DNA from 4 places in the Thalassolituus sp. UBA2009 genome. Region 1 is predicted to be linked to each of the others. Evidence: predicted binding sites of a transcription regulator. Region 1 holds the regulator's gene; each other region holds the start of a gene.
What was found. The regulator FNR, encoded in region 1, switches genes on or off when oxygen is low (the NO sensors DNR and NnrR bind a similar motif). The targets are predictions, from matches to a motif close to TTGATNTANATCAA.
Positions count from the first base shown of each region.

Region 2: the regulator FNR is predicted to act here: its motif matches at 2,994-3,007, upstream of ccoM (cytochrome c oxidase subunit CcoM).
Region 3: the regulator FNR is predicted to act here: its motif matches at 2,960-2,973, upstream of B3P58_RS12370 (M43 family zinc metalloprotease).
Region 4: the regulator FNR is predicted to act here: its motif matches at 3,130-3,143, upstream of petA (ubiquinol-cytochrome c reductase iron-sulfur subunit).

Region 1 is NZ_DDCJ01000141.1:34,026-39,218, forward strand. Features, by position in the region: gene B3P58_RS16890 (hypothetical protein) at 1-119, shown strand, start outside; gene ttcA (tRNA 2-thiocytidine(32) synthetase TtcA) at 160-1,011, opposite strand; gene B3P58_RS16900 (hypothetical protein) at 1,135-1,629, opposite strand; gene fnr (fumarate/nitrate reduction transcriptional regulator Fnr) at 1,902-2,669, opposite strand; gene B3P58_RS16910 (sulfite exporter TauE/SafE family protein) at 2,755-3,417, opposite strand; gene ccoS (cbb3-type cytochrome oxidase assembly protein CcoS) at 3,414-3,608, opposite strand; gene B3P58_RS16920 (heavy metal translocating P-type ATPase) at 3,612-5,193, opposite strand, start outside.
Region 2 is NZ_DDCJ01000158.1:52,979-58,171, forward strand. Features, by position in the region: gene rodA (rod shape-determining protein RodA) at 1-857, shown strand, start outside; gene mltB (lytic murein transglycosylase B) at 869-1,843, shown strand; gene B3P58_RS19765 (septal ring lytic transglycosylase RlpA family protein) at 1,840-2,613, shown strand; gene ccoM (cytochrome c oxidase subunit CcoM) at 2,716-2,835, opposite strand; gene B3P58_RS19775 (tetratricopeptide repeat protein) at 3,186-4,637, shown strand; gene B3P58_RS19780 (FecR family protein) at 4,649-5,193, shown strand, end outside.
Region 3 is NZ_DDCJ01000100.1:28,479-33,671, reverse strand. Features, by position in the region: gene rsmG (16S rRNA (guanine(527)-N(7))-methyltransferase RsmG) at 1-47, shown strand, start outside; gene B3P58_RS12380 (ParA family protein) at 85-867, shown strand; gene B3P58_RS12375 (ParB/RepB/Spo0J family partition protein) at 893-1,798, shown strand; gene B3P58_RS12370 (M43 family zinc metalloprotease) at 1,800-2,726, opposite strand; gene B3P58_RS12365 (F0F1 ATP synthase subunit I) at 3,099-3,467, shown strand; gene atpB (F0F1 ATP synthase subunit A) at 3,491-4,390, shown strand; gene atpE (F0F1 ATP synthase subunit C) at 4,441-4,668, shown strand; gene B3P58_RS12350 (F0F1 ATP synthase subunit B) at 4,720-5,190, shown strand.
Region 4 is NZ_DDCJ01000069.1:49,102-54,294, forward strand. Features, by position in the region: gene sspA (stringent starvation protein SspA) at 1-275, opposite strand, end outside; gene B3P58_RS08915 (cytochrome c1) at 365-1,120, opposite strand; gene B3P58_RS08920 (cytochrome b) at 1,123-2,355, opposite strand; gene petA (ubiquinol-cytochrome c reductase iron-sulfur subunit) at 2,355-2,951, opposite strand; gene rpsI (30S ribosomal protein S9) at 3,175-3,567, opposite strand; gene rplM (50S ribosomal protein L13) at 3,572-4,003, opposite strand; gene B3P58_RS08940 (hypothetical protein) at 4,226-4,537, opposite strand; gene B3P58_RS08945 (hybrid sensor histidine kinase/response regulator) at 4,617-5,193, opposite strand, start outside.

The DNA.
Region 1 (5,193 bases):
ACCTGACGGCAATGGCCGAATCCATTATTACCGACCGGCGTTATAAAATGGAGCTTGTTGTGAAGGGGCCGGGAGAATATCAGCTGCTGGTCACCAGTCTGTTGCAAGGCGGTCTGTGACCGCCTTTTTCTTTTGGCTGCGCCCGGTATCAGCTTCAGATCAGTCGATCTGAACCACATCCAGACGGGTAAACAGATGGCCTTTATCCTGCTTGTCCTGCAGGGTGACAAAATCAAACAACTGGGTATCGCCTAACTGTGACGGTGCCACATTACAGATGGCGGCAAAGATATTCTCACTGCGTCCCGGCTGCTCTTTGTCCCACTGTTCCAGCATCATCTTAATATTCTGACGTTGCAGGTTTTCCTGTGAGCCACACAGGTTGCACGGAATGATCGGGAAGCCCCGTGTCTGGGAAAATTTCTCGATGTCTTTTTCTTTGCAATAAGCCAGCGGACGGATCAGCACGTGTTTCTGATCATCGCTCAGCAGCTTGGGTGGCATAGCTTTGAGCTTGCCGCCATGGAACATATTGAGGAACAGGGTTTCGATGATGTCATCACGATGGTGACCAAGAGCGATTTTGTTGGCGCCAATACTCTCGGCAAAGCCATACAGGGTGCCGCGACGCAGGCGGGAGCACAGACTGCAGGTGGTTTTACCTTCCGGAATAATTTCTTTCACCACGCTGTAGGTGTCTTTTTCGACGATATGATACTCAATGCCGAGCTGATCCAGGTATTCCGGCAGTACATGCTCAGGAAATCCGGGTTGTTTCTGATCCATATTCACTGCCACGATATCAAAGTGAATCGGTGCGCTTTTCTGCAGACTCAGCAGAATGTCGAGCATGGTGTACGAATCTTTACCGCCGGACAGGCAAACCATGACCTTATCGCCGTCTTCGATCATGCGGTAGTCTTCGATGGCCTTGCCGACATTGCGGCGCAGGCGTTTCTGCAGTTTGTTGAACTCGAGTTGCTCTTTGCGCTCGGCAGCGGATTCGATCATAAAAACACCCTGAATAATTGCGCCCGCTTTATAACAGAATGCATCGGGTGAAGGAACCGCCTGCGCAGGTCAGGCAGTTAAAAAGGAACGTCGCTCAGAGCGTTTGAGAGGAAGTACGCCTGCTCAGGCGGCACGGTCGAGCAGGGCAGTGGCCGCACCGAGGCTGGCGCAGAACTCTTCAATACTGACGCCGCTGCGGGGATGGTAAAAACGCTTCCACAGACGTGCGAGCTGTTCTGCGGTTGCATCGGCGGGCAGAACAAAATCATCATTGCGGGCATAGATAAACCAGGCAATGGCGGTGGCATAAGACAGGTTGGTGGTCAGCTCGGCATGAGGGTGACTGAGAAAATCATGCTGGCTGGCAAGGCCGCGCACGGTGCTGGCCAGTTCCGGCTGTTGCGCCAGATAAGCGTCCCATACATGGCGGTGGGTCAGGCTGTGAATGCGGTAAATGCCGAGAGCCCGTTGACCGGCGGCTTTGAGGTGCGATCCAAGAGCCGATTCCTGAGCCGCAGTTGCCAGCAGCAGGGTGCTGGCCATCGGGTTACTAACCCCGATGCGTTGCAGGGTTGGCTGGATTACCCAGCGGGTCAGTTCATTTGCGCAGATGCCCATGATCACCTCCTTATACGTCATATCGGCTGAATGACGCTGTTTCTGCAATCTTAGATCAGATTATTTTATCTGCTGCGGTTTTATACCAATTGCCAATAGATAGCCTGGATACCGGCGCCAGAAAAATAACGTCTGTTCAGCCTTTATTCTGGTAAAAGCATTTCCCGTACCAGAGGGCGTTGCATGAGTGTTCATAAGCAGAAAACAGGCATAAGAGGGCAGGCATAAAAAAACCGGCCTCTGGCCGGTTTTTTTGCTTACGGGTGAGCGGCTTACTCTTGCGGGTGAGCGGCACACTCTTTTTCAGTATTCAGACCGGCCAGTTCATACAGCATATCGGGGTCCTGCAGAATCACTTCTTTCCCCTGGGTCTCGATCAGACCGTTTTTCTGGAAGCGGGTAAACACGCGGCTGATGGTTTCTACCGCGAGGCCCAGATAGTTACTGATATCCACCCGCGACATCGGCAGGCGGAAATGACTGGCCGAGAAACCACGACGGGAATAACGCTGGGAAATATCAATCAGGAAAGAGGCCACGCGTTCTTCGGCGTTTTTCTTGCTGAGCAGCAGCATCATGTTCTGATCATGACGGATTTCGGTGCCCATGGTACGCATCAGCTGCTTACGCAGATCCGGCAGGTCATCGGCCAGACTGTCGAGTTGCTGCAGCGGAATTTCACAGACGGTGGTGGTTTCCAGCGCTTTAGCGGTTAACGGATAGTTGCCGTTATCATAACCGGCCAGACCAACCAGCTCAGAGGCCAGATGAAAACCGGTAATCTGTTCTTCGCCGTTACTCGCCAGAGTGTAGGTTTTCAGGGCACCGGTGCGTACGGCAAATACGGATTGAAACGCTTCGCCCTGCTGGAACAGCAGCTGACCTTTCTGGATCGGACGGCCACGGCGGATGATATCGTCGAGGCGCTCCATATCGGAATCGTTCAGGGACAATGGCAGACACAACGCATTCAGTGAGCAGGTCTGGCAGTGTGGTTGAGTGCCCCGCAGTGGAGCAGGCGCAACATGTGTCGTTTTCATGACTGATTCCTGAGTGAAACCCCGGTGTCGGAGTAAGTAACAAGTGCAGCAGTTGCGGCTATGTTCGGCATTAGCGCGCGATCTGTCAAGAAAGTAACCAGACCGATGCTGCCGTCCACAAACCAAATCCGATCAGTAATCCCCCGGCAACCTGACGCACGCGGTTGTTGCTCAGAAACGGCGTCAGTACATTGGCCGCCAGTGTGCTGGCAAACAGGGCTGGCAGGGTACCCAGACCAAAGGCGAACATCGCGGCGGCTCCCAGCAAAGGCTGGCCATTTGCGGCAACCCAGCTCAGCGTGCTGTAAATCAGGCCGCAGGGCAACCAGCCCCAGAGCATGCCCAGCCACAGACGATCTATCGCACGCGGAGATTGCATAAAACGGCGGGTCAGAGGCTGCAGGTATTTCCAGATTCCCTGGCCCAGTTGCTCAATACGGGTCAGCATCAGTGACCAGCGGGCAATATAGAGCCCCATCAGTATCAGCATCAGCGCGGCCAGTGTCCGCAAGATCAGCATCAGCCACTGGTGCTGGCTCTGCAGCCACAGACCTGCGCTGGCGACTATCAGCCCGGCGATGCTGTAGCTCAGTATGCGCCCGGTGTTAAACAGCAGCGTCACCCGGACACGCTGAGTTCCGGCGCTGCTGCCAATAGCCGCAGCAATACCACCGCACATCACCAAACAGTGGCTGGAACCAAACAACCCCAGCAGAAAGGCGGTCAGCAGCGACAGGGGCTCAATCATGGCTTGTCAGAAGGGGTTTGATCACTGTCGTCCTGACGGCGATTTATCGGCTCATCGTCATCAAACAGAATGCGGTGGGCGGGGGATTCCATGTCTTCAAACTGGCCGCTCTTCACCGCCCAGAAAAAGATCAGCACGGCAATGCCGATCAGCAGTAAAGACAGCGGTACCAGGATGTAAATGATATCCATCGATCAAACCTCAGAGGAGTCAGGAGCCGGCAGGCGATTCAGGCGCAGGGCGTTGGTGACCACCAGTAACGAACTGAATGACATGCCAATCGCAGCGGCCCAGGGCGGAACAAAACCTGCCGCTGCCACCGGTAATGCGATGAGATTGTACAGCAAAGCCCAGCCGATGTTCTGAGCAATAATACGGCGTGTCTTGGTGGCACCATCCAGAGCGGTCAGTAAGGTTTCCAGACGACCGTTGGTAAGCATGGCATCGGCGTTGGTCTTAGCCAGATCGGTGGCTTCGTTAACGGCCAGAGCAATATCAGCACCGGCCAGTACCGGCACATCGTTAATGCCGTCGCCGACCATCATGACCCGCTCACCGGCCTGCTGCCAGGCGCGCACTGCGGCCAGTTTCTGTTCTGGCGAGACGCCGGTCTGCAGGTCGGTAATGGCCAGTGCATCCGCCACCACCTGACCGGATGCGCCGGGGTCGCCGGTCAGCAGAGACACGGCGATACCGCGTTGTTGAAGTCCGCTGACAATCGACGCGGCGTTGCGGCGCAGGCTGTCATTCAGGCGCACCCAGGCCAGCGGTTGCTGATCACTGGCGAGCAGCAGCCACTGGCCAGCGGCCTTGTTGTCGGGCTCCGTCAGGGGGGCAGCTGGCCAGGCATAATCGGCGCGGCCAAAGCGCAGAGTGTGCCCGTTCCACTGGCCGCTGATGCCCTGGCCGGCGGTTTGTTCTGTGTTCTCTACGGCAGCCGCTTTGATGGTGCGGAAGGCACGGGCAATCGGATGGGTTGAGTGTTTCTCAAGGCCGGCGATCAGGGTCAGCAGCTGAGCTTCATCCAGATCCGCCAGAGGTTCGACCTGCTCCAGGGTTAATTTGCCCTGGGTCAGGGTGCCGGTTTTATCGAACACCACACGGTTAATCTGTGGCAGAACTTCCAGCACATGGCCTTTGCTGATTAACAATCCGCGTTCGCGCAGTGCGGCCGTGGCGGCTGTCAGAGCCGTTGGCGTAGCCAGTGACAGGGCGCAGGGGCAGGTTACAACCAGCACGCTGAGGGCGATGAAAAAGGCGTGTTCATCGCCTTGCAGCCACCAGAAGGTAAAGACCGAGCTGGAGATGATCAGCACCGCCGCAACAAAGTGGCTGGCAATTTTGTCGGCCAGCAGCGCAGCGCGCGGTTTTTCCTGCTGGGCGCGGTCCATCAGACGCATGATGGTCGATAACTGCGCTTCGGCGCCGGTCGCGGTGACCTTCATCAGCAGCGGGCTTTCAACGTTAAACGTACCGCCGATCAGGCGATCACCGGCTTTCTTGCTGATCGGCAGGTATTCACCGGTCAGTGCGGCTTCATCAACCGAGCTGCGGCCTTCGATCACCACTCCGTCAGCGGGAATGGCATGGCCGGGTTTCAGGCGCAGCATGTCACCAATACGGATGTCTTCACTGGCAATAACCTGCTCAACACCGTCGTCACCAACCTTTAACGCAATATTGGGCAGCAGCGTCAGCAGATTATTACCGGCTTTCCCCATCCGGTGACGGGCGCGCATTTCGAGAAAACGGCCAAGCAGCAGGAAGAAAGTGAAC
Region 2 (5,193 bases), on a different contig from region 1:
GTGTTATTGCGCTTATCGGCGTACTGGTCATGGGCGTGGGTGCCAAAGGCGCACAACGCTGGCTGGAGCTACCCGGTCTGCCGCGTTTTCAGCCATCAGAGCTGGTGAAGCTGGCGCTGCCGCTGACGGTCGCCTGGTATATGTCGACCCGTCCTGTACCGCCGCGTTTTTTCGACCTGATTAAGGCCATGATAATTATTGGCCTGCCCACCATTCTGATTCTGAAACAACCCGATCTCGGTACATCCATTCTGATCAGCGCGTCCGGAATTCTGGTGTTGTTTTTTGCCGGTATGTCCTGGGCATTAATACTGTCGATGATAGGTATTGTCGCAGCCTGTGCACCACTGATGTGGTTTTTTGTGATGCGTGAATATCAGAAACAACGGGTGCTGACTTTTCTTAATCCGGAAAGCGATCCGCTCGGGTCCGGCTGGAATATTATTCAGTCAAAAACGGCCATTGGTTCAGGCGGCATTGATGGCAAGGGATTTTTACAGGGCACTCAGTCGCAGCTTGAGTTTCTGCCAGAAAGCCATACCGATTTTATTATCGCCGTACTGGCAGAAGAACTCGGCCTGATTGGCGTACTTGCCCTGCTGATATTGTACTTTCTGATTATTATGCGTTGCCTGTATCTGTCTTCCCGCTGTGAAACTTTATTCGGTCGTTTGTTGTCCGGTAGTCTGGCCGTTACGTTTTTTATCTATGTATTCGTAAACATAGGTATGGTCAGTGGCATATTACCAGTGGTCGGCGTACCCTTACCGTTGGTGAGCTACGGTGGCACCTCGGTAGTCAGTCTGCTGACGGCTTTCGGTTTAATTATGTCCATGTACACCCACCGGCAGAATTAGGATACAGATTTATGCGTTTTTTCCGTGACACCCTTAGTAAATTAAGCAGCGCTTTATTGTTATGTGCAGCCCTGCCTGTTTCTGCAGCTTATGATCAGCATCCACGCAGCGACGAATTTATTGCTGAAGCCAGCATAGAATACAAAATTGATCCGGCCGAAATCCGCGCCTGGCTGACCCATGCCGAAAAGCTCGACTCCGTTCTCGAAGCCATTGCCCGTCCGGCCGAAAAAGTAAAAGAGTGGGACGAATATCAGGATATATTCCTGACCTCAAAACGCATATCTGCCGGTAAAGCATTTTTGCAGAAACATGCCGAGCTGCTGCAACAGGCCGAACAAAAATTCGGTGTGGATAAACACATTATTGCTGCCATCATCGGCGTAGAAACATTTTATGGAACCCGTCAGGGAAATTATCGCGTACTCGATTCCCTCGCCACACTGGCCTTTGACTATCCGCAGCGGCCGCTGTTCTGGCGCGAATTAAAAGCCTTCTTTGCTCTCGCCCGCGATGAAAAAATCGACCCGGCCAGTGTCAAAGGTTCTTATGCCGGAGCGATGGGTTATGGCCAGTTTATTCCTACCAGTTTTCTGAACTACGCCGTTGATGCTGACAAAGACGGTAAGCGTGATCTGTGGGGGAATCCTGCGGATGCGATTTTCAGCGTCGCCAACTACTTCAAACGCCACGGCTGGCGCACCGGTGAAGCCGTAACCCAACGCGTTCGGGTCAGCGGTAAAGACTATGAAGAAATCATCAACGACAGCCTCAAACCCAAATGGACCGTTGCCGAATTAAAAGCACTGGGCGTGGAACCGACCAACAAAGTCGCCGAAGACCGCCCCGCGAACCTGATCCGTCTGCAGGGAAAAGTCGGTGCAGAATTCTGGCTCGGTGAACACAATTTTTATGTTATCACCCGCTACAACCACAGCCGCATGTATGCCATGGCCGTCTATCAGTTGAGTGAGGCGCTGCGTTGAGAGCGGTTACCCTTCTGCTGGCACTGACACTGGTGCTGGCAGGCTGTGCGACCTCGCGTTATCAGCACGCCAACGACTTCACTCCGGCAACCGTTGCCGATATCCACAATCTGCCGGAACCGGAACCTAAAGCAGAGCCCCGCAGCAGCATGGGTAATCCGCGCAGCTACCAGGTATTCGGCAAGGAATATCAGGTGATGGACAAAGCCGATAACTACAAAGAACGCGGTATTGCTTCCTGGTACGGTATGAAATTTCATGGTCACCGCACCTCAAACGGCGAAGTTTACGACGTCTATCAGTTCAGCGCCGCCCACAAAACCCTGCCTCTGCCCAGCTATGTCCGTGTTACCCGGGTTGATAACGGCAAATCCATTATCGTGCGGGTCAATGACCGCGGGCCGTTCCACGAAGGCCGGATTATTGATCTGTCCTATGCTGCTGCCGTTCGCCTTGGCATCAATAAAATGGGCACGGCCGTGGTTGATGTTGAAGTTGTCACCCCACCCCATGCCCACAGCGTACGCTGGGTGCAGGTCAGCGCGTTGTCAGATGCCGCCGCCGCGCAACGGCTGCAGGCCAGCCTGCAGCGCTCACTGGCGCCCATGACCTGGCCGGTCAGCATCAGCACTCAGGATGGCGGAGCTGGTTTGCATAAAGTGCGGATCGGACCAGTGCCCGAGGGTGATGATCTGCAGGCCGTACTGGACCGGCTTAATCAGCTGAATATCCGCCAGCCACTGCTGCTGGCTGCTCACCAGCTGAACTGATCACAACAAAGAGACAAAAAAAGGGGCCATGACGATCAACGTCAGGCCCAGAGGCAAGGTACTCAGCGCAGAAACAGTAAAACTAAAGCGTGTTGGCCCGGCTTATTCACCAGTACCGTGTTTTTCGATGTCTTTCTTAACAGCCCAGTAAACGCCGCCAAAGAAGGCGCAGGTCAGGGCAACAATAATCAGGCCGGAAAATACAACTTCATCCATAAACATAGTGCTCACCTCTCAGTTAAGCCGTGCAGTTCGGAGCGGCAATGGCTGCGTTGGCTGCTTCATTGCGCTTGGTATGAAGTCACTTTAGCAAGGGGCCGGAAGGCAGAATTGATGTAAATCAACGAAAAAATCGCCCCTGAAAGAGGTTGATACGGAGCTTGATGCACATCAAATAACCATACAGTTATTATGACTAATGGTGTAAACCTTGCTACCTGAACATGCTGAGCATCAACAATCCTGCGCAGATCCCTTGCAGCCATACAGCAGACAGACACTGCGCAATTATTGGTATTTATCGCCAGTCAGTGCACACTATGTAAACAGGCGACCATAAAGGACTGAGCAAGGTGAAAGGACCAATTACACAAGCTGCTTCACTGCTGCTGTGCGGATCATTGTTCTCTGCGGCCCTGCTGCAGGCGGAAGAACAACCCGCTGCCGGAACGTCCTCTGTGACAGAGGCAACGGCAGAAGCTCCGGCAGACCAAGCCACACCAGCCCTGACGCCTGCTGCACCAGGTGCAGCGCCCGAAGCAGATACCACAACACTGACACGAACCAATCAGCAACTGTCACAACTGATCCGGCAGCAGGACTACCAGAGCGCCTATCAACTGGCACAACCACTGCTCAGCCTTTACGAAGGCGACCCGTCATTCGATTTTTATTACGCATTCAGCGCTGCCCAGCTTGGATATTTCAATGAAGCCTTATTCGGCTTCGAGCGCCTCAGCAGTAACTACCCGGCAGTTGCCCGCTACCGTCTGGAGTTAGCACGTGCTTACTATTACCTTGGTAATCACGATGCTGCCGAGCAGGAGTTCAGCCGGGTTCAGAGTACCAACCCGCCTGCTCAGGTCCGGGAGACCATTGCACAGTTCCTGCAACGTATTCAGGAGCAGCGCCAGAGCGTGATGCCTGTCTGGGGAGGTTTTGTGTCCGCCAGCGGCGGTTATGACTCCAATTACAATACCGCCACTGATCTCAATGAGGTCGACCTGCTCGACGGCCTGCTGACCGCCCGCCTGAGCCGTGATCAGCGCGCTAAAGGCAGTGGCTACTATCAGCTGCGGGCCCAGGGCAGTTATATCAGCCCACTGACACAGCGCAGCGCCATCGACCTGCAGTTAGGAGCCAGCCGCAAAGACAATGCCGCCGATGATCTGTTTGATCTGGATAACCTCTACGCCAGCGGCGGTATGCGGATGGTCCGTGGACGTCACAATCTGCGGCTTGGCGGTCGTTACAGCCACTATTGGCTGGGCCGGGATGATCTGCTGTCAGACCTGTCGGCGAATCTGGAATGGAACTACCAGCTGGCCAGCGAATGGCAGAGTCAGACCCGTCTGACACTGAGTAGCCAGGACAATAAGCTCAATGATGATCTCGACCTGCTGCAGGCCGAACTTCAGGCGGGTGCCGCTTTTTCAGCCGGATCGCTCTCAGCCCAGTTTGCACTGGTGCTGGCCACCGATGATGGCGAACAGGAGTATCAGGCACGGGACACGCAGGGTATTAACCTGAGTGCTCAGCAACTGCTGAACATTCACAGCAGTCTGTATGCCAGCCTGATTCTGCGCGACTACCAGTTTCAGGGGGCATTTCCGGCAGACAACCTGCTCGCCGCCGGCGAAACCCGTGCCGAGCAAATGATCCAGCTGGTACTGGGCTACGGCTATACCCTGTTACCAGCCCTGACCCTTTACACCCAGGCCAGCCAGGTCCGTTACAACAGCAATCTCCCCTTGTACGAATATGACCGCACGCTGCTCGAAGCGGGCATCAACTGGACATTCTGATGGAGGCCATCATGCACCGGATTACACGTTCAGCCTGCCTGTTTCAGGCAATGGTTATTCTGCTGATGATGTTCACACTGAACTCAGCCCGCGCAGCCGAACTGGCCGGCCACATCATCATGGTAAAAGGCGATGTCACTGCGCAGGCAGCCGATGGCAGCAGCCGCAATCTGAAGCGCCGCGATGAAATTTACCCCAGCGACACCATTCGTACCGGTACCGGCAGCCGCGTACAGATCCGCTTTATCGATAACGCCCTGCTGGCTCTGCAGGAAAACAGCCAGCTCAGTATTCATGCCTACCAGCAGGCCGATGCCGATGGCAAAGGGGGCAAGGTACTGATGGAACTGGTGGAAGGTGGATTCCGCACCCTGACCGGCAGTATTGGCAAAGGCAATAAAGAGGCTTACCGGGTCGACACCCCCGTTGCCAGCATCGGTATCCGTGGCACGCTCTACAGCGCTTTACTGGCCAAAGGCCAGCTGATGGCGGGAGTCTGGAAAGGAGGCATTACGCTGTCCTCAGATCAGGGCGATTTTAATCTTGGTCAGAATGC
Region 3 (5,193 bases), on a different contig from region 1:
GCGAACGGCATCTGCTGCGCCTGCTGCCGGTTAATACCAACGATTGAAGGCGGATCGCCGTCAGGCACTGAAGGAAGCTGAGTTGTGAGCAAAGTTCTGGCAATTGCGAATCAGAAAGGTGGTGTCGGCAAAACCACGACTGCGGTGAATCTGGCCGCCTCGCTGGTGGCGACCAAGCGCCGCGTGCTGCTGGTGGACCTCGATCCGCAGGGCAACGCCACCATGGGCAGTGGTATCGACAAGCACGATCTGGATGTCTCTTTATACGATGTGCTGACCGGCAAATGCCGCACCGCCGCCGCGATTCAGAAAACCGAAGCGACGGCTGGCTTTGATCTGCTGCCGGCCAATGGCGATTTAACCGCTGCCGAAGTGGAGCTGATGGATCTGCCACGGCGCGAAAGCCGCCTGCGCGAGTCGCTGGCCGAAGTGCGCCCGGATTACGACTACATCCTGATCGACTGCCCGCCGTCATTGAATATGCTGACGGTCAACGCGCTGGTGGCGGCTCAGGGAGTACTTATCCCGATGCAGTGCGAGTACTACGCGCTGGAAGGTCTGAGTGCTCTGATGCAGACCATTGAGTCGATCAAGGCAACTTCTAATCCGAAACTGGAAATCGAAGGCCTGCTGCGCACCATGTACGATCCGCGTAACAGCCTCACCGTTGATGTTTCCACCCAGTTGATCAGCCATTTCGGCGACCGGGTGTATGGCACTGTGATTCCGCGCAATGTGCGTCTGGCCGAAGCGCCAAGCCACGGCGTGCCGGTGCTGAGTTATGACAAATCCTCGCGTGGTGCGGTTGCTTATCTGGCCCTGGCCGGAGAAATGAACCGCCGCACCCGTCAGGCCGCGACGGCCTGAAAGCTGAATAAGGTTATCTGAACGCATGACAAAGAAAAAACGCGGCCTTGGCCGTGGCCTCGACGCCCTGCTGACCAGCTCGCGGGCGGCCGCCGTCGCCACTCAGCCGGACAACGCAGAGAACATTGAAAGCAGTGTGCCGGCTGAGGCCGGTGAATTGCGTCACCTGCCGGTCGAGTGGATTCAGCCGGGCCAGTATCAGCCGCGCAAAGACATTCAGCCGGAAGCGCTGGAAGAACTGGCGGCCTCTATTAAAGCGCAGGGTCTGATGCAGCCGATTGTGGTGCGTCCGCTGGCCAGCGCCGATGATCGTTTTGAAATCATTGCCGGTGAGCGCCGCTGGCGCGCCTGCCAGCTGGCTCAGCTCGATACCGTTCCGGCTTTGATTCGTGATGTGGCCGACGATGCCGCCATCGCCATGGCGCTGATTGAAAATATTCAGCGCGAAGACCTGAATCCGATGGAAGAAGCCGCCGCTCTGCACCGTCTGCAACACGAGTTCGAACTGACGCAGATGGAAGTCGCCGAAGCGGTGGGTAAAAACCGCGCCACCGTTGCCAATTTGCTGCGTCTGATGAACCTGAACGAAGACGTAAAGCGCTTGCTCGAACACGGCGATATCGAAATGGGCCACGCCCGCGCCCTGCTCGGTTTAAGTGGTGGCCAGCAGAGCGAAGCCGCGGCGCAGGTGGTCAGTCGTACGCTGACCGTGCGTCAGACCGAAGCGCTGGTGCGTCATCTGCAGGAAGGTAAAACAGAGGATAAAAGTGCCAGCAAGCCCAATCCGGATATTCAGCGTCTGGAGCGTTTACTGGGTGATCGTCTGGGCGCCAAAGTGGCCATCAAGCACAGTGCCAAAGGCAAAGGCCAGTTGGTGATTAATTACACCAATCTGGATGAGCTGGACGGCATTCTGGCGCATATCAAGTAAGTCAGTCTGCAGCGGTGTTACGACTGTTAAGCAACAGCGAATGCCGCTCCCCTCCTTCGTTAAGTACCGACCAGACCGCAGCTTTCTGACCCTGACTGAACATCAGCAGGCTTTCGTCACGGGCCAGAGACATATAGTTCATAAACATATCGGCGCTGTCGCAGGTTGAGCTCGGGTGGGAGGGGTTCAGACCGCCGTAATTGCTGCTGCTCAGTGGTGTATCACTGATGCCGTCATCGACATTGCAACTCTCCTGTTCACCGGCGATGTGTTTCAGCCCCAGCCAGTGGCCGACTTCGTGGGCGGTGGTTTTGCCCAGATGCAGCCCCTGCTCCAGTGGCGGTTCTGTGCCAAAAGCCAAAGTGGCGATAAGCACACCATCTTCTTCCGCCGGGTCGCCGGGCAGGCTGGCGCGTCCGGCCAGCCCAACTTTGCCATGGTGGTCGCGCATATCACTGACCCAGATATTGAGATAGCGCTCCCGTGGCCAGGGGTCTTTACCACCTAAAGCGCTGTAATGCAGATAGCGATAACCCCAGCGGTATTCCTCCGGTGCCAGCTCAATATTCTGCGTGGTGCGGGTAATTCCGGTGGTTGGTTGCCCCTGCGGGTCGGTTGTGGCCAGTTCAAAGCGGATCTGCATATCGGCGATAAATGGCTGAAACTCTGCCGGCACCTGGCTCAGGTCATCATTCTGGCGGTTGAATGCACGGTTCAGTGCGGCTATCTGCGAGTGAACTTTAGCAACGCTGATACGGCTGTCATCAGACGCGGGATGCTCCATGACATGAACCACCACCGGAATGGTCAGGCCGGCGACAGGCGTGTCGGGGTTTTCTGGCTGTGGCGTAGGGCTCTGGGATGAGTTATTGTCGCCGCCGCAGGCACTGAGCAGCGATAGCAGCAGTAAGAGGATTCCCTTCTTCATTGGTTGTTCCGGACAAAAGCAAAAGGGGCAGCCTATGCATGTGAAGGGCGAATGCAAATGGCTATTGATAGAACTCTGTGTACCCTTCGGAGGCATAAACGTCAGGATGCCACGGGGCGTCTGAGAGTGGCGCTCAGGCAGCATTAAGTAAGTCATCACTTTCTTACGTAAGCCTGACAAATCCTGACGTTGGGACTCGCGCCGCTCAAACTGGCGCGGGATTCAGCCTTTGCCTGACCTGCATCATACCTATTGGTCGAATTATTCTCGTTTTGCCCCCCGGTTTCGGTTGAAGCTGAAGGGTCGAGCCAATATAATCACCGCGCCTTAAAATAGGCTGTTGCAGATTTTTGACCAATTGTGGGGCTAAGGATGACAGGCATACCGCGTCCTCCGGCCTACCGGATCGTGATTTTACAACTGATCCTGACGGTTCTGGCCGCATTGGTTGCCTGGTTGCATAGCGATGTAGCCGCCAAGTCGGCATTGTTGGGGGGCTTAACCTGCGCCCTGCCTAATGCGTACTTTGTCTGGCGTGCGTTCCGTTATAGCGGAGCCCGGTCTTCTGTACAGATCGTACAGTCGTTTTACCAGGGGGAATCCTGGAAATTTGTGCTGACGGCGCTGAGTTTTGCTGTGATTTTTCAGCGCGTCGAGCCTCTGAATGTTCTGGCACTGTTTGCTGCGTTCATAACAGTGCAGCTGGGCCATCTGGCCGCAGCAAAGATAGCTAATTTATAAACCTTTGGAATTGAGAGTGAACAATGGCTGGTAACTCCCAAGAGTATATCTCGCACCATTTAACCAATCTGACCTACGGCAAACTGCCTGCTGGTTATGTTCGTCATAATGCGGATGGTACTGAAACTGAACTGACTGAAGCGACCTGGACTATGGCTCACAGCGGCCAGGAAGCAGCAGATATGGGCTTTTCTGCGGTACACGTGGATTCCCTTGGCTGGTCTTTCGGTCTCGGCGCCATGCTGATGTTTTTGTTCTGGCGTGCTGCCAAAAAGGCCACCACTGCGGTGCCTACCGGCTTCCAGAACTTCGTGGAAATGATCGTCGAGTTTATCGACAACACCGTTAAGGAAGCATTCCATGGCAAAAATGCACTGGTTGCGCCTCTTTCCCTGACTATTTTTACCTGGGTCTTCATGATGAACTTCATGGATTTGATCCCGGTTGACGTGCTGCCAACCATTTTTGGTGCTTTGGGCGTTCACTACATGAAGGTTGTTCCTTCTACTGACGTGAACATCACCCTGGGTATGGCTCTGACTGTTTTTGCCATGATGATTTTCTACTCCATCAAGGTTAAAGGTATCGGCGGTTTTGTGGGCGAGCTGACGCTGCACCCATTCAATGCGAAAAACCCTGTTGTCCAGGCGCTGTTCATTCCGGTTAACTTCTTCCTGGAATCGATCGCACTGATCGCTAAGCCGATCTCTCTGGCACTGCGTTTGTTCGGTAACATGTATGCCGGTGAGATGATCTTCATCTTGATCGCGCTGATGTTCTCTGCTGGTGCTTTCCTCGGTCTGCTGGGCGGTGTCCTGCAGTGGGCCTGGGCTGTTTTCCACATTTTGGTGATCACACTGCAAGCGTTCATTTTCATGATGTTGACCATCGTGTATCTGAGCATGGCGCACGAAGATCATTAATTTTTTTAACCCTTAACTCACTAACTTAACTTCTATATTTGGAGATAACTATGGAACACGGTCTGGTATTCCTGGCTGCGGCTCTGATGATCGGTCTGGGTGCTCTGGGCACAGCAATCGGTTTTGGTCTGCTGGGTGGTCGTCTGCTGGAAGGTACTGCTCGTCAGCCTGAACTGGGTCCAATGCTGCAAGGTAAAATGTTCCTGATCGCTGGTCTGTTGGACGCCGTGCCAATGATCGGTGTTGGTCTGGGTCTGTACCTGATGTTCGCTGCCTAAGGGTTCATGTAACAACGAACTTCCTTAATCAATGAACATGAGGGCTCTGGCGTGAACATTAACGCGACTCTGATCGGCCAGATCATCACTTTCGCTATCTTCGTGTGGTTCTGCATGAAGTTTGTATGGCCTCACCTGCTGGGTGCTATGCAAGAACGCGAAAAGAAAATTGCCGATGGTCTGGACGCAGCTAACCGTGCCGAACGTGACCTGGAACTGGCTCAGGAAAAAGCCGCTTCCCAGCTGCGTGAAAGTAAAGAAAAAGCTGCTGAAATCATCGAACAGGCTAACAAACGCGCTAACCAAATCGTCGACGAAGCTAAAGAAGCTGCTCGCGCCGAAGGTGAGCGTCTGGTAGCTGCTGCTCAAGCTGAAGTTGAGCAAGAGGTGAACCGCGCTAAAGAAGTTCTGCGCAAGCAGGTGTCTGAGCTGGCCGTGGCCGGTGCAGCCAAAATTCTTGGTAAGTCAGTTGATGCAGCCGCTCACTCTGAGCTGCTGAACCAATTAGCTGACGAGCTGTAAGCG
Region 4 (5,193 bases), on a different contig from region 1:
GGGTAAACCGGCAGCAGCGGCGGATGCGGAAAGCGCTCGTCGAGGTATTCCATCATCACGTTTGGTTCGTACAGAACCAGATCGCGATCCACCAGTGTCGGCAGCGAGTTGTATGGGTTCAGTGATGCCAGATCTTCTGGCTTGTTGTCGGGATCGACGTCATGAATTTCTACCGCCACCCCTTTTTCAGCCAGTACGATACGTACACGGTGACTGTAATGATCTGACGCATCCGAATAGAACGTCATGGAAGAGCGTTTAGCCACAACCCCCATAATTTCCTTACCTCTTAGCAAACCCAAAAACAAAGATAGCCCGGCCGCAAAAGCGGACGGGCTGTGCAGGCAATTAACTGCCGGACGTATTACTTAACGTCGCGCCAGTATTCTTTGTTCAGCATATATACAGGAACAAAGAAGATTGCCAGGAATAACAGTACCCACCAGCCGATGCGCTCACGCTCAACGGCAATTGGCTCAGCCATGTAAACCAGGAAGTTAACCAGGTCATACACAACTTTGTCGTACTCTTCAGCAGACAGCTTGCCTTCTTCAGCCAGGTACAGAACACCTTCGTGCTCTTCGGTGATTTCCTGACCAGTCAGGGTATCAAAACCAACAGCAACCTGTGCGGTACCTTTTACCTGACGGCCTTGCAGATCCGCCAGAACATGCGGCATACCAACGTCTTTAAATACAACGTTGTTCACGCCCCATGGACGGCTTGGATCTTCGTAGAAGCTGCGCATGTAGGTATATACCCAGTCAGGGCGACGTACGCGGGCAACCAGAGTCAGATCCGGAGGAGTCGCACCAAACCAGCGCTTGGAGTCTTCCTTCTGCATACCGATGGTCATCAGTTCACCGAACTGCTTGTCGGCAAAAATCAGGTTTTCTTTCATCAGATCTTCCGGGATACCCAGATCGCGGGCAACACGGTTGAAACGGGCATGCTCCAGAGAGTGACAGCCCATGCAGTAGTTAGCAAAGGTCTGTGCACCACGCTGCAGAGATGCAGTGTCAGTCAGATCTGTAAGGTGCTTATCCAGATGCACACCTGACTCAGAAGCCAGTGCAAACGCTGGGATAAATGCGGCAATTAACGCGAATACTTTTTTCATTATCAGTGGCCCCCGGTTACGCGCTCTGGTACTGGTTTGGTTTTTTCCATGCGGGTGTAGAACGGCATCAGCAGGAAGAAGCCAAAGTAAATAACTGAGCAGAAACGAGCCAGGAAAGTATTCAGGTCGTTTGCTGGCTGAGTACCAAGCCAGGTCAGTTCAACGAAGGCGGCAGCAAATACAACAATAAATACTTTGCTGATCCAGCCTTTGTAGCGCCAGCTCTTAACCGGGCTGCGATCCAGCCATGGCAGAACAAACAGCACAGCAATAGCAGCAGCCATAGCAATAACGCCCAGCAGCTTATCCGGTACTGCACGCAGAATTGCGTAGAACGCACCGAAGTACCATACAGGAGCAATGTGTGCAGGTGTCTTCAGGCCGTTAGCTGGCTCAAAGTTAGCGTACTCCAGCATGAAACCGTTACCTTCAGGGAAGAAGAACAGTACGGTACAGAAAATCATCAGGAAGACGACGATACCCACCAGGTCATGAACGGTGTAGTAAGGGTGGAACGGAATACCATCCAGCGGCTTGCCGTTTTCGTCTTTCAGTTTTTTGATATCAACGCCATCCGGGTTGTTAGAGCCAACTTCGTGCAGCGCCAGCAGGTGCAGAACCACCAGCATCACAATCACCAGAGGCACAGCAATAACGTGCAGAGCGAAGAAGCGGTTCAGGGTGGCACCGGAAATCAGGAAGTCACCACGGATCCACTCAGTCAGAGCATCACCAATACCGAAAGGAATAACTGAGAACAGAGAGATAATTACCTGCGCACCCCAGTAAGACATCTGTCCCCATGGCAGTACGTAACCCATGAAAGCTTCCGCCATCAGAGCCAGATAAATCAGCATACCGAAGATCCAGATCAGCTCACGTGGCTTCTGGTATGAACCGTACAGAATCGCACGCATCATGTGCAGATAAACGGCAATAAAGAAGAAGGTCGCACCAGTGGAATGCAGGTAGCGGATCAGCCAGCCCCACTCAACATCACGCATGATGTATTCAACAGAGGCAAAAGCGCCTTCGGCACTTGGCACGAAGTTCATAGTCAGCCAGACACCAGTCAGAATCTGGTTAGCCAGCATCATCATTGACAGTACGCCGAAGAAATACCAGAAGTTGAAGTTCTTCGGTGCATAGTACTTGGACATATGCTTTTCATAGGTCTGGGTAACCGGCAGACGGTCATCAATCCAGCCCATCAGAGTGTTTTGCTGCTTACTCATTAAGCGTTCTCCTCATCGACACCGATTACCAGAACATTGTCGCCCTCGAAGGAATATGGGGGAACGACCAGGTTAGAGGCTGCCGGTGAGCCGTTAAATACACGACCTGACAGGTCGAAACGGGAACCGTGACATGGGCAGAACCAACCACCCTGCCAGTTTGCATCGAATGCTTCCGGCTGAACTTCAGCAAAGTATTTCGGTGCACAACCCAGGTGAGTACACACACCCAGCAGTACAATAAATTCCGGCTTACGCGAACGGTTAATATTATCCGCATAGGCTGGCTGTTGTTCTTTATTGGAATTTTCAGGATCTTTGAGGCGGCTGTTCAGCGCCGGAAGATTGTCCAGAGTTTCCTGAGTGCGGCGTGCAATATACACCGGCTTACCACGCCATGCGGCGGTCAGCATCGCACCTGGCTCAATTTTGCTGATATCGACTTTTGCCGGAGCACCTGCTGCTTTCGCCTTCTCACTTGGCAACCAAGATTTCACGAAGGGTACTGCGAGAAAGCCAGCGCCGACAGCACCGACGCCGGCTGTAGCGCCTACGAGCAGAGTACGCCGACCCTTATTCACGCCGTCTTGACTCATTACCATCTTCTCCCATCAAAAAAATTCTTTTGTGCTACAAGGTCAGGAGCCTGCTGTATGTTTTTTGTACAGACCCAGCGTAGCATACAGAGCGGCGCACATAGTAAAGAAATTGGGAGGTGGAAACAACCTGAAAAACCCACAGAACATGGGGTTTTGGGCATAAAAAAAGCGTCCATTGACATAGGCCAATGAACGCTTCTTTTTGTATCCTTCGAGCGAATTAACGCTTGGAGAATTGTGGCTTCTTACGTGCTTTACGCAGACCCACTTTCTTACGCTCAACTTCACGAGCGTCACGGGTAACATAACCCGCTGCGCGCAGAGAAGGACGCAGAGTTTCGTCGTATTGCATCAGTGCACGGGTAATACCGTGACGGATAGCACCGGCCTGACCGTTACCACCACCGCCGTTAACGTTAACAATAACGTCAAACTTGGTCAGGTTTTCAGTCAGTTCGAGTGGCTGGCGAACAACCATGCGAGCGGTTTCACGACCGAAGTAAACATCCAGAGGACGCTTGTTAACTACGATGCTGCCTGTACCAGGACGCAGGAACACACGAGCTGTGGAAGTCTTACGACGACCGGTACCATAGTATTGAGAGACTGCCATCATATTATCCCAGTTTCAGTTCTTGCGGCTGCTGAGCGGTATGCGGATGCTCGCTACCAGCATAAACTTTCATTTTTTTGTACATGGCACGACCTAAAGGATTCTTTGGAAGCATACCTTTAACGGCCAGTTCGATTACCATTTCAGGCTTATGGTCGATCAGTTTCTCGAAAGAAATAGACTTCAGACCACCTGGGTAACCAGTGTGATGATGGTACATCTTGTCACTGGTTTTATTACCGGTAACTTTAACTTTGTCTGCATTGATAACAACGATGTAATCGCCGGTATCAACGTGTGGAGTGTATTCTGGCTTGTGCTTGCCTCTCAGACGGCGAGCAACCTCAGTGGCCAGGCGACCCAGCGTCTGTTCAGCTGCATCAACTACAAACCACTCACGTTTTACGGTTTCGGGTTTCGCGCTGTATGTTTTCATCAATTTCTCGCCTTTAAGGGCATGTTGATTCGAAAAGAGGGCGGCATTCTATAGGAAGGAAGATTCTTCCGCAAGTCATAATCCTGTATGAATTATGATCCGACCGGCCACTGCGGTTAAGCCCGCACCGGCACTGGGATGGCGCCCGCCGACACAGTAAAAGAAACCGCCGTTTGCGGTCAGCAAACGGCGGTTCAGGTATCTGTACCGGCTATGATTTGATCAGTAATGTTCCGGCTCGCGGAACTTCACCAGACCGTAAATCAGGGTCAGCATGGTGACCATGATATCGAGCAGAATGGCCAGAGCCATCATGGTCGAGGTGTCTTCCTGCTGGTCGTAACCCAGCGTTTGCCCGACATAGAAGCAGGTAACGCTGACGACAAAACCAATCAGGATGCAGGCTACCAGAAAATAGCCCTTGCCGTCATCCATCGTGAGCGTTTCATCCAGAACCTTTGCCTGCAACAGGAAGTAAGCGCTGTAACAAAGAGCACAGGCCAGCGCCATGCCGACCAGAAAAAAAGCAACCATAACGATTAACCCGCAGAACGATAACTGGCTAAAGCCTAGCTCAGATCTCTGCAGCTGCAAGACAGCACTGACCTTATTATCAGTGCATACGATCCTGCGCAATGCTTCCCTGTGCCTCTGCATGACGGCGCAGTATACGTGCCACCAGCATTCTCAGCTGCGCCGGCTTGATGGGCTTGTGCAGATAATCCAGCCGCTGACGGTGGAAGCTGCTGACCACTTCGTCACTGGTATCGCCGGTGACAATCAGAGCCGGAACATCCGCCAACGTCCGCCTGACTTCATGCACAAAAGAACAGCCGTCATACCGGCCAGGCATACGGTAATCAACGATCATAAAATCCGGAATAAATCCGTCTGCTATCGCAGCAAGCGCGTCACTGGTTGAGGAAAAACTGATGCAGTGACTTCCCCAGACCGATAACAGCGACTCCATCGCCATAACAATGGAGGCTTCATTATCAACCACCATGATATTCAGCCCGGCAAAAGCGTTGTATCCTTCCGGGCTGCCTGCGAGAGCCGGTTTAGCAGGTAGCGGCTCATGGCTGAGCGGCAGCAGTAAGGCAACCTCAGTTCCCTGCCCCAATACCGAACTCACCTGTATTTCGTGGCCCAGCAGTTTGAGAATCCGCTGCACAATAGCCAGCCCCAGC